2 regions of the Sutterella megalosphaeroides genome follow, and region 1 is predicted to be linked to the other one. Evidence: riboswitches for the same ligand, from Rfam matches in the RefSeq annotation. Region 1 holds a riboswitch; the other holds the start of a gene.

Region 1 (5,041 bases):
CGGGCCGCATGTAGGCGGCAAGCGGCCACCCGTACGGGCGCCCTCCGCGGGTGAGCTTGTATTCAAAGGAGGCCGTATAGAGGAAGGTTGCCGTCTGAAGGCGAGCGAGCGCGGCGGGCACGCCCTTCGGCTCGACGATGAGGTTCTCTTTGATGAGGGGTTCGGTGAGGCTTTCGCCGTGGGGGATCGCATCGAGCACCGCGAGGTCGACGGGTTTCAAGAGCTCTGCCTCGAGCATCTCGCGCGCGTCGCGCCCGTCGCGACGAACGCGCACGAAGTCGGGGAAAAGGTCGAGGTCGACGAAGCCCATCTTCCCGTCGAAGAGTTTCCCGTAGACGATCCGGTCGTCGAGCGCCACGTCCTGACGGTAGTACCAGGGGTTGACGCGCTGGTCGTTCGAAATCCAGATCGCGGGATCGGTGAGGTCCCGCAGCGAAAAGCCGGGGACGGGTGTCGAATAAAACGGCAGAAAGCCGATTTCATGCACGAGGGCCGCGATGTCGCGACCGCTGCGAACGGTGACGGGTGCACGCATGGCAGAGTGCCTCCGGTGAAGAGTGCTCGATGAACGATTAAGCAAAACGGCCGGAAACGGCGCCTCGGTGCGATGCACGGGTGAGAGCGTTTCCGGCCTTGGGCTTCGACGAAGCGCGGACGGTCCGCCCGGGGGCCGTCCGGAAAGGGCGAAGGGTGCTCGGGTTATTTACGGACGATGAGGATCGGCGCCTTCGTTTCGGCGGCGATGTGCATCGCGGTCGAACCCATCACGGCCGAGGAGAAGTTCCCGCGCCCGTGCGAGCCCATGACGAGCATGTCGAGGTTCTTGTCCGCGTATTCGGCAATCGCCACGGCGGCGTCGCCCGTCAAGTGACGCGCTTCGCAGGGAAGACCCGCCGCGCGGAAGAGGTCGACCGCGGGTCCGACGGCTTCTTCGAAGAGCTTTTCCTGACCGTCGTTGAATTCCTTTTCCGTCACGAGCGGCCCGATCGTATCGACCATGTAGGCCGAGGTCGAAAGGAGCGTATGGTAGGCGGGCGTCGCGTGAATGATTTCAAAGGTCGCGTTCGGGCCGAAGAATTCGGCGTTCGAGAGGACGTATTCGACGGCGGCAATGCCGTTTTCAGAGCCGTCGACCGCAATGCCCACCTTGACGTCGCTCGTTTCGGGAACGGGCGTGTCGTTTCGGATGAGAAGCAAGGGGGTCTTCGTGTGGGCCAAGACGCTCGTCGAAACGGAACCCAGGAAAAGGCCCTTCACGGGGTTGAGGCCGCGCGTCCCCATCACGATGAGGTCCGCCTCGGTGCGGTCGGCTTCTTCGGCAATCGCGGTGCCCGCGTCGCCGAGGATCACCTTTTCTTCGGGCTCGAGGCCCGAAAGGTCGACGTCCGCCTTGATAGCGTCGAACACCTTGCGGCCTTCGGCCTCGGAGGCCGAACGCACGGCTTGCAGGTCAAGAAACTGCATCACGGCCGCGGGAACCGAATGCTGAACGTTGACGAGGTCGATCGTCGGGCTCGAACCGAGCAGCGTCCGACGGGCGGCGAGGAACTGAAGGACTTTGCGGCTGTGGTTGCTGCCGTCGACGGGAACGAGAATGCGCATAGACTTACCTCCTGGGGTGAAAATCGGGCCGGAGAAGCTCGATTCCTTATTTCCATTCTGACATAACGCAGAGCGCGCGGCGCGCAGGACGCGCGGAGGAAAACCCGACGAAAGGCCGTCGAAACGCGTCTCTTTGCGCGGGAGCGCGTTTTCCAAGGCGTTTTAACATGGAAGACGGTTGGATTACGCCCGAGGGGAATGAGGGAGACTGCTTCGAGGAGCTGCGAGCGCGGAGCGAGGTAAGGTCGCGTGACGGTCGGGCCCTCGCATTGAACGTCGAACCGAACGTCGAACCGAACGACGATCGGTGCGGGGGTTTGGCTTTTGAGGGTTTTCGAGCGCCCGGAAGTCCTTCTTCTCCGACACGTCGGAAGAGCCCGAAAAACAAGCAAAAAAAAGACCCCGCTTGTTGCAGACGTCCCGTCCTCACGGACGAGTCGGAGCTGTGCGGGGTACGCTTGCCGCGGATCGTAGGACGAATGAATCGAATTGTCAAGGCACCGAGCGTTTTTTTCGGTTTTTCGTTCGAGTCTTCTGCTTTTTGACGCTCTTCGGTCGCCCCTCGCCCGCCGAGCACTCTTAAAATCGCCCGAGGCGCAAAGCTCGGCGGAATCGTTTAGGCAATAGGGCTTAGCTTCGTTGCCGAACATCATCAATTCGGTCGGGGCGGGCAAAAAAGTCGGGTAAACGGGTTGGGATGGGACCACGCCTACGAAGAATTCGTGCAAATTAAAAGCAACGGGAGACGCAAAACGCGCTTCCCGGAAACAAAGGGCGCCCTGAGGCGGAAACGTTTCAAGGCACCCGTCCCTCCCGAAGAACACGGGTTCGAAGGCGGGGCGCATTCGCAGATAGAGGCGCGGTGCGGATGAGTACCGGGTGGGAGACGGCAGTCGACGATCCCCGGGAAAGGCCAAACCGCCGAAACTCCGATCGAGGCGTCGGTCGGGCGTTGGGCGCGGGAGAAATACTTCCGCGACTCCCGAAAGTCCGCAGGGGCTTTTGGAGGAGCTATCGATCGCGACGACGCTCGCTTTCTCGGAGTGTGCCTCCGGGAGGGCGGCCGAAACCGCCATCGAGGGTTCCGGCAGGGCGTTTGTCGCATCGACCCTGCAGCCGGAATCCGCCCGAGACGCGGTCCTTCGGCCTCCGAAAGGAGAAGAAGTTGCATCGATACGCGATGCAGCTTCTTTTTTTTCATCTTTCGGAGACTCACCATGACGGAACTTCGTCGTGAAATCGGCCTCTTCGGAGGCATATCGGTCCTCGCGGGCATCATGATCGGCTCGGGGATCTTCTATATCGGCGGGATCGTGCTCGAGCGTTCGGGCATGAACTTGGGGCTCGCTCTTCTCGTTTGGATCGCGGGCGGTTTGATCACGCTCATGAGCGGCGTTTGCTACGCGGAATTGGGCGCGATGATGCCCAAGGCCGGCGGCTCGTACGTGTACCTTCGCGAAGCCTACGGCGAACGGACGGCCTTTGTGAGCGGCTTTTCGAGCTTCGTCCTTTCCGCTTCCGCGTCGATTGCGGCGCTCGCCGTCGCTTTTGCCGCGGCCCTCTCGACCGTTTTTCCGATGGGGCCCTGGGCGCAAAAGTTCCTTGCCGCAGGCACGATCCTGCTTCTGACGCTTGTGAACATCCGGGGCGTGCGCTTGGGTGCGGCCGTCCAGAATGTCTTCATGGTTCTGAAGCTCCTTCCGATCGCGGTGATTCTCGGTGCGGGGTTCATTCTCGGCGACGTTGAAACGCCGATTCTCACGATGCCCGAAGAACTTCCCTCCGTCGGGACGCTCCTTTCCACCGTGGCCTTTGCGGTCGTCGCGACCCTCTGGGCCTACGAAGGCTGGACGAACTTGAACAGCATCGCGGAAGAAATCAAGAACCCGCGCCGTACGCTCCCCTTGGCGATCATTCTCTCGATCGTCGGCGTCACGCTCCTTTACGTCCTCTTCAATTACTCGATCTTCCGCGTTTTGCCCTACGAAACGATTCGCGCCATGATCGAAGGGGGCGACTACTACCTCGGTCGCGAAGCGGCGAACGTCCTCTTCGGCACGTTCGGCGGCACCGTGGTCGCCGCGGCGATGATTCTCGCGATCTTCAATTCCCTGAACGGCTGCGTGATGGTCTTCCCCCGCGTCTACTACGCGATGGCGCGCGACGGCGCGATGGTGCGAGCGCTCGGCACGCTGCACGGCAACTTCCGTACTCCGGTGAACGCGCTTCTCGCTTCCGCCGCCATCTCGATCGGTCTTGTCTTCATGCGCGACCTCGGGGGGCTGACGAGCCTTGTCGCGGTCTCGGGGATCATCTTCAACGGTCTTACGTTCTACGCCGTGATTGTTCTGCGTCGTCGCTACCCCACGATGGAACGCCCCTACAAGGTCTGGCTCTATCCGTACCTCATCTGGGCCGTGATCGCCGTGATGGTCGGGCTCCTCGTTTCGACCCTCCTCGAAGACCCCTTCACCGCGATGCTGAACCTCATCGTTCCGGCGATTGCGCTCGTGATCTTCAAGGTCTTCTTTGAAAAGTCCTCCGAAGAAGCGGCCCGCCGCCGCACCGAGACGAGCTCGGCCCGGCCGGTCCTCGCCGCCGACGACTGACGGACTGCCCCCGAAAAGACAACTTCCGAGCGCGCACCGGCGCGCTCACCGAAAGCGAATTGTGAATTTAGGAATGACGATCATGGAACACACGAACACCCACAGCGCCCCCGTGGCCACCCTGATTGAGAACGCCCGCGTCTATGCGGACACGAACCGGTTCGAGGAAGCGATCCTCATCGTCGGGGATACGATCCGCGCCGTGGGTCCCGCCGAGGCCCTGCGCCGCGCCGCCCCGGAAGGCACCCGCACGATCGACGCCCGAGGGCGTCTCGTGATCCCGGGCTTCAACGACAGTCACTGCCACCTGATGTCGGCGGGCCGCACGCTCGACGAAATCGATCTGCAACGCGTGCGCAGCCTCGAAGAAATGCTCGAGACGATCCGCGCCTACATTGAGGCGCACCCGGCCGCTCCGGGAACGGTCCTCCACGGGCGCGGCTGGAATCACGACTTCTTCACAGACGTCGCGCGCATGCCGCTTGCGTCGGACCTCGATGCGGTTGCGCCCGACGTGGGGCTCGTTCTTGAGCGCACGTGCGGTCACGTGGCGGTAGCGAATACGGTCGCCATGCGCGCTGCCGGCATCACCCGCGACACGGTCCCGAACGCGGGCGGCGACATCGGGCACGACGAAGCGGGCGAACCCAACGGGATCTTCGCCGAAAACGCGCTCGCGCAGATCTACGCGGCGATTCCGCCCGTGGACCGTGCGGCCCGGCGCCGGCACCTCCGTGCGGCGCTTCGTCACGCGGCCGCTTCGGGCGTGACGAGCGTTCATACGATGGACGTCCAGGGGGACAATTGGCGGGCGACGCTCGAAGACTACG
Region 2 (5,041 bases), 670 kb from region 1:
TTCTCCGCTTCTTTCCGTACGCAACCTCACCGTCGGCTTTCGGGCGCGGGGCTTTTTCGCTCGAGACCCAGAGCCTGTCGTCCGCGACGTGACCTTCGACGTCCGCCCGGGCGAAACGGTGGCCCTGGTCGGGGAGTCGGGATCGGGCAAAACCACGACGGGCCTGGCGCTCCTCGGACTTCTCGGCGGAAAAGCGCGAGTTGCGGGAGAGGTCGACCTTGCGGGCTCGCCCCTCTTTCCCCTCACCCGCACGGCCGAGCGGCGGTTGCGCCGTTCCGTTCAAATGATTTTCCAAGACCCGAACGCATCCCTTGATCCGCGCCGCACGATCCGCTCGACCCTTCTCGAAGGGATGGAAAGCCTGCGCCCCGAGTGGTCGAAAGCGCAACGCCTGGAGCGACTCGAGCGGCTCCTTCACGCCGTGGGCCTGCCCGCCGATGCCGCGGACCGACTTCTGCACGCCTTTTCGGGCGGGCAACGGCAGCGCATCGCCATTGCGCGGGCGTTGTCGGTCGAGCCCAAGCTCATCGTCTGCGACGAACCCACGTCGGCCCTCGACGTCTCGGTGCAGGCGCAGATTCTGAATCTCCTCAAAGCCCTGCAGCGGGAGTTCGGACTCGGGTACCTCTTCATCACCCACAATTTCGGCGTCGTCGAATACATGGCGGACCGCATCCTCGTCATGAAATCGGGCCGCATCGTCGAAACGGGCGACGCGCAGGCGATCCTCACGCACCCCGTCGACCCCTATACGCAGAGGCTCCTTGCAGCCGTGCCCCGACTCGGCGAGAAAGCTTCGAAGCTCTTTGACCGCAGCCCCGACGCGTCCGACTGAAAACTCAAGCTTCGGTCGCACTTTCTTGCATTCCGCGGCGTTCGCTTAACGCGACTTTGCATGGGCGCGTCCTATACTGAACATACGTTCACTCGTATCCGATCGGGTACGAGCAAGAAAACCCTACGGAAGAAGAAGGAAGAAAACCATGACCACGCGTCGCAAACTGATTTTCGGCACGGCGGTGCTGCTTGCCGCGGGCGGTTGGGCGGGAGTCGCTTCGGCCGCTTCGGACGAACTCCTCGCCGACCTCCTCTACGGCGTCACCGACGCGCTCACCCGCGAATACATTCGCGAACACTACCGCGAAGGCCGCTGGGACGGACACCGTTGGTACTACGACGGGCGTTGGTATTCGCGCGACGCCTACCGCCGATTCCTCGCGGAACGGGCGGCCGCCTTCCATCGTCCGCCCCCGCCGCCTCCGCCCCGTCCGGCACCTCCGCCTCCTCAAGCGCATCGACCGCCACATCGGCCCGAGCCGCCCGGCCACCGTCCGGGCGGGCCCGGCGGAGCGGCTGGTCCCGGAGGGCCCGGCGGGCATCGTCCGGGCGGACCCGGAGGTCCGGGCGGTCCCGGCTTCGGCCCCCGCTGAGTTCTTCAACGCGTCCCCCCTCCCGAAACGCCTCGCACCGAGCGACTCGTTTCGGGACAAGGGGGATCCCGCTCAACCGGTCGCGGCAACCCGCGGCCGGTTTTCCGTTGAGTTGCCGTCGATTTGCCGCACGGCATCCTTTGCCTTATTTCTCCTTATTTCCTTATTTTTTCTACGAGTTTTCCGCACTAGGCACAACCCCCTAGTAAACCTCGGAATAAACCGACCCTTCGAATACGCATTCGGGTTTTCGAGCTCGGGTGATTTCCCCCAGACGCCCTTTTTCGTTGCGCGACGCACCCGATCGTCACAAACGAACTAAGGCCTTTTCGGTACGGACCGCGCGCTTTTCGCAGTGCAGAATGGAATGACACAGGTAGAGGTTGCGGTCTTCAAGAGTACGTTTCTCCATACACGCGAAATCGAGGGGAAGCCGAAAGGGACGACCGCCGAAGGGCGCCTGGGCCGTTTCGCGGGTCGAAAGCGCACCTGGGACCGGAGAGAACATCTCCGGGACTGTCGCGGCAACGCGGAGCGCTACCGGAACACCCGAAAAAGAGAACGAAACCCCGCGACGGAGTGCGCGCGTCGGTACCGAACGGCCGAAAAGCCAAAAGAGGACCGAGGCCGAAACACAACCTCACGACGGGGGACCGCCCTCACACCGACGGAGCGTCCGTCGCGCTACAGGGCGGCCGAAGGTCAACAAAAGGTCGGGGTCCGGAAGCGGACCTTCGACCTTTTTTCGTCTTGCCGAAGAGCTTTTCGCCCTCGCTTTTCCCTTTTTCGGAGGCCCAGCCATGAACCCGTCCGCCGCATCCTCGACAACATCGCCGATCGGCGCCCGCGCAGCCTTTTCCATGCTTGCCGTCGGCGTCTTCGTTTTGGTTTTCGGTCTCATGGAGCTTGAGCTCAACGCGCGCATCGTGCTTGCGATCGACGGCGCGATCATGTGCGCGATGGCCTGCGCCTTCGGGATCCGCTACGACGATCTGCAGCGCGGCATTCGCGATACGATCGCCTCGATGCTCGTGGCGATGCTCATTTTGCTCGCGGTCGGCGTCCTCATTGCCGTCTGGATGGCTTCGGGCACGATCCCGACCATGATTTACCTCGGGATGCAAGTGATCACGCCCTCGATGTTCCTTCCGGTCGTCTGCATCATCTGTACGCTCATGAGCGCGCTCGCGGGTACGTCCTGGGGAACGCTCGCCACGGTGGGCATCGCGTGCATGGGCGTTGCCGAGGGCCTCGGCGTTCCGCTCGAAGCCGCGGCGGGCGCCGTGTGCGTGGGGGCCTTCACGGGCGACAAGATTTCGCCTCTTTCGGATTCGACCGTCATCACCGCGACCGTTACCGACACGCCCTTGATGGAAGGAATCCGGCACGCCCTCGTTTCGACGGGACCCGCCTTCCTTCTGAGCCTTGCGTTCTTCTTCGTCTACGGGCTCTCGCTCGAAACCCACGCGGCGGCGAGCGGCGCCTACGACGAAATCCTCGCGACGCTTTCCGCGAACTTCGACCTGAGCGTTCTCACGCTCCTACCGGTTCCGGTCGTGCTCGCCCTCATCGTGCTTCGCAAGCCCGCCATCCCGACCTTCGTCGCAGGGATTGCCGCGGCCGCTCTCATCGCCGTAGTCCTTCAGGGCGAAAATCCGCGAGACCTCATGAACGCCATGTATTCGGGCTACGCCGCCGAGACGGGCTCGAGCTTCGTCGACACGATGGTGAACCGCGGGGGCTTCACGAGCATGTTGGGCACGATCGGCCTTCTGATGGCGGCGGCGATCTTCGGGGCGCCCCTGCGCACGGCGGGTGTCGCGGACGTGCTCCTTGCGTGGCTTCGCGAACGCGCCCGCACGAGCCGATCGATGAGCTTCGCGGTGATGGTGCTCCATGCCGTCTTCTTCACGATTACGGGCGCCTACTACGTGAGCTACCCCGTTGTCGGCGCCATGACGAAGGACCTCTTTCCCGCGTACGGGCTCTCCCGCAAGAACCTGATGCGCATGATGATCGACACCGGTACGGGACTTGCGCCCATGGTGCCCTGGTCGACGACGGGCTCCTACACGGCCGGCACGCTCGGGGTCGCGAATCTCGCCTTCACGCCGTTTGCGCCGATGCTCTGGCTCTCGATTCTCTTCTCGGTCTTTTACGCCGTCACGGGCCTGTGCACGGCCAAGCTCGAAGCCCTTCGCGACGAGCGTGCGACGGGACGCGCCGAAGCGCAGCCCGCCTGAGTCCGGACGCTTCTTTCATCCCCATCGACCCACTCACGGAAAACGCACCATGGATCCCCTCATTCAACGCTGGTACGACCTCATCAACATCCGCTCCGTCAACGGGCGCGAGCTCGAAATCGCCGAACACATCGCGGGCCTCATCCGCGGCTTCGGCCTGACGCCGCACTTTTCGCGCTTCGACGAGGACGTCGAGGGCGTGCGCCCCTCGGTCTGGACGGAGCTCGACTCGGGCCGTCCCGGGAAAACGATGCTTCTGATCGGTCACATCGACACGGTCGACGTGACGCTCGAAAACTGGAAGACGAATCCTTTCCGCGCGACCGAAATCGACGGCAAGGTCTACGGGCGCGGCGCCATGGACATGAAGGGGGGCCTCGCGTGCCTCCTTTCGACCCTCGAATACTTTGCGGCGCACCCCGAGCGCTTCTCGGGGAAGATCCTCGCCGCCTTCGTTTCGGACGAAGAGGGCTTGAGTCGCGGGACCTACGCGCTTTGCGACGAAGGCGTGCTCAAAGCCGACTACGCCGTCATGGCCGAGTGCCGCTTTACGAACGCGGCGATCGGTTTCCGCGGTCGCTACAGCTTCGAGGTCACCGTGCGCGGCGAGTCCGCGCACGCGAGCCGCTACCCGCGCCGCGGCGAAAACGCGCTCATTTCGGCGGGAAAGCTTGCGGTCGCGATCGAGGCGCTGCCGACGAAAACCCACCCGAAGCTCGTCGGCGGCACCTGGTGCGTGCGCTACATGTCTGGGGGCAACCCCGACACGCTCGTCGTTCCCGACAGCTGCTACGTCTTCGTCGACCGCTACGTCGTGCCGGGCGAAACGTCCGAGGACTGCATCGCGCAGATCCGCTCGGCGGCAGCCGACCTCGGCCTTGCCGATAAGGTGAACGTCCGGCTGAAGCCCCGGAAAAGCCCCTACATGCAGTCCTTTGCGGTCCCCGAAGACCACGAACTCGTGACGACGCTCGTCGACTGCTACGCCGACGTGACGGGCAAAGCCCTTGAACTCGCCTACGACCCGTCGGTGTGCGACTCCAACATCGTCGCCGTCACGCTCGGGATTCCCGTCGTGACGTTCGGGCCGTCGGGCGAAAACCTGCACGGCGACAACGAATGCGGCTACCCCGAAGAAGTGCTCGCCTCGTTCGAGATCTACAAGCGTATGGTAGAGCGGCTGCTCGCTCCCTGATCCTCGCTTGCGGGCGGGCGAAGATCGTCCGCTCGCAACTCCGTCGGTCGTTCACGGACCTTCTCAAAGCCGCTCCGAGCTTTTGCGCTCCAGGGCGGCTTTCGTTTTGTGCGTCGGCGATGCTTCGTTCGGCGGTGAAGACGGGCGGTGGCAGAGCAACGCCCTCGGAAGGA

The links. Region 1 has a riboswitch for lysine ahead of S6FBBBH3_RS06870 (APC family permease). Riboswitches for the same ligand answer to the same signal wherever they lie in the genome.
Region 2: another riboswitch for lysine. It lies ahead of S6FBBBH3_RS04490 (Na+/H+ antiporter NhaC family protein); the one in region 1 lies ahead of S6FBBBH3_RS06870 (APC family permease).

The regions. Positions count from the first base shown of each region.
Region 1 is NZ_AP018786.1:1,683,500-1,688,540, reverse strand. It holds gene S6FBBBH3_RS11260 (AlkZ-related protein) at 1-535, opposite strand, end outside; gene S6FBBBH3_RS06875 (universal stress protein) at 700-1,602, opposite strand; lysine riboswitch at 2,447-2,624, shown strand; gene S6FBBBH3_RS06870 (APC family permease) at 2,820-4,211, shown strand; gene S6FBBBH3_RS06865 (amidohydrolase) at 4,294-5,041, shown strand, end outside.
Region 2 is NZ_AP018786.1:1,014,111-1,019,151, reverse strand. It holds gene S6FBBBH3_RS04505 (dipeptide ABC transporter ATP-binding protein) at 1-835, shown strand, start outside; gene S6FBBBH3_RS04500 (hypothetical protein) at 984-1,430, shown strand; lysine riboswitch at 1,800-1,978, shown strand; gene S6FBBBH3_RS04490 (Na+/H+ antiporter NhaC family protein) at 2,291-3,673, shown strand; gene S6FBBBH3_RS04485 (M20 family metallopeptidase) at 3,723-4,868, shown strand.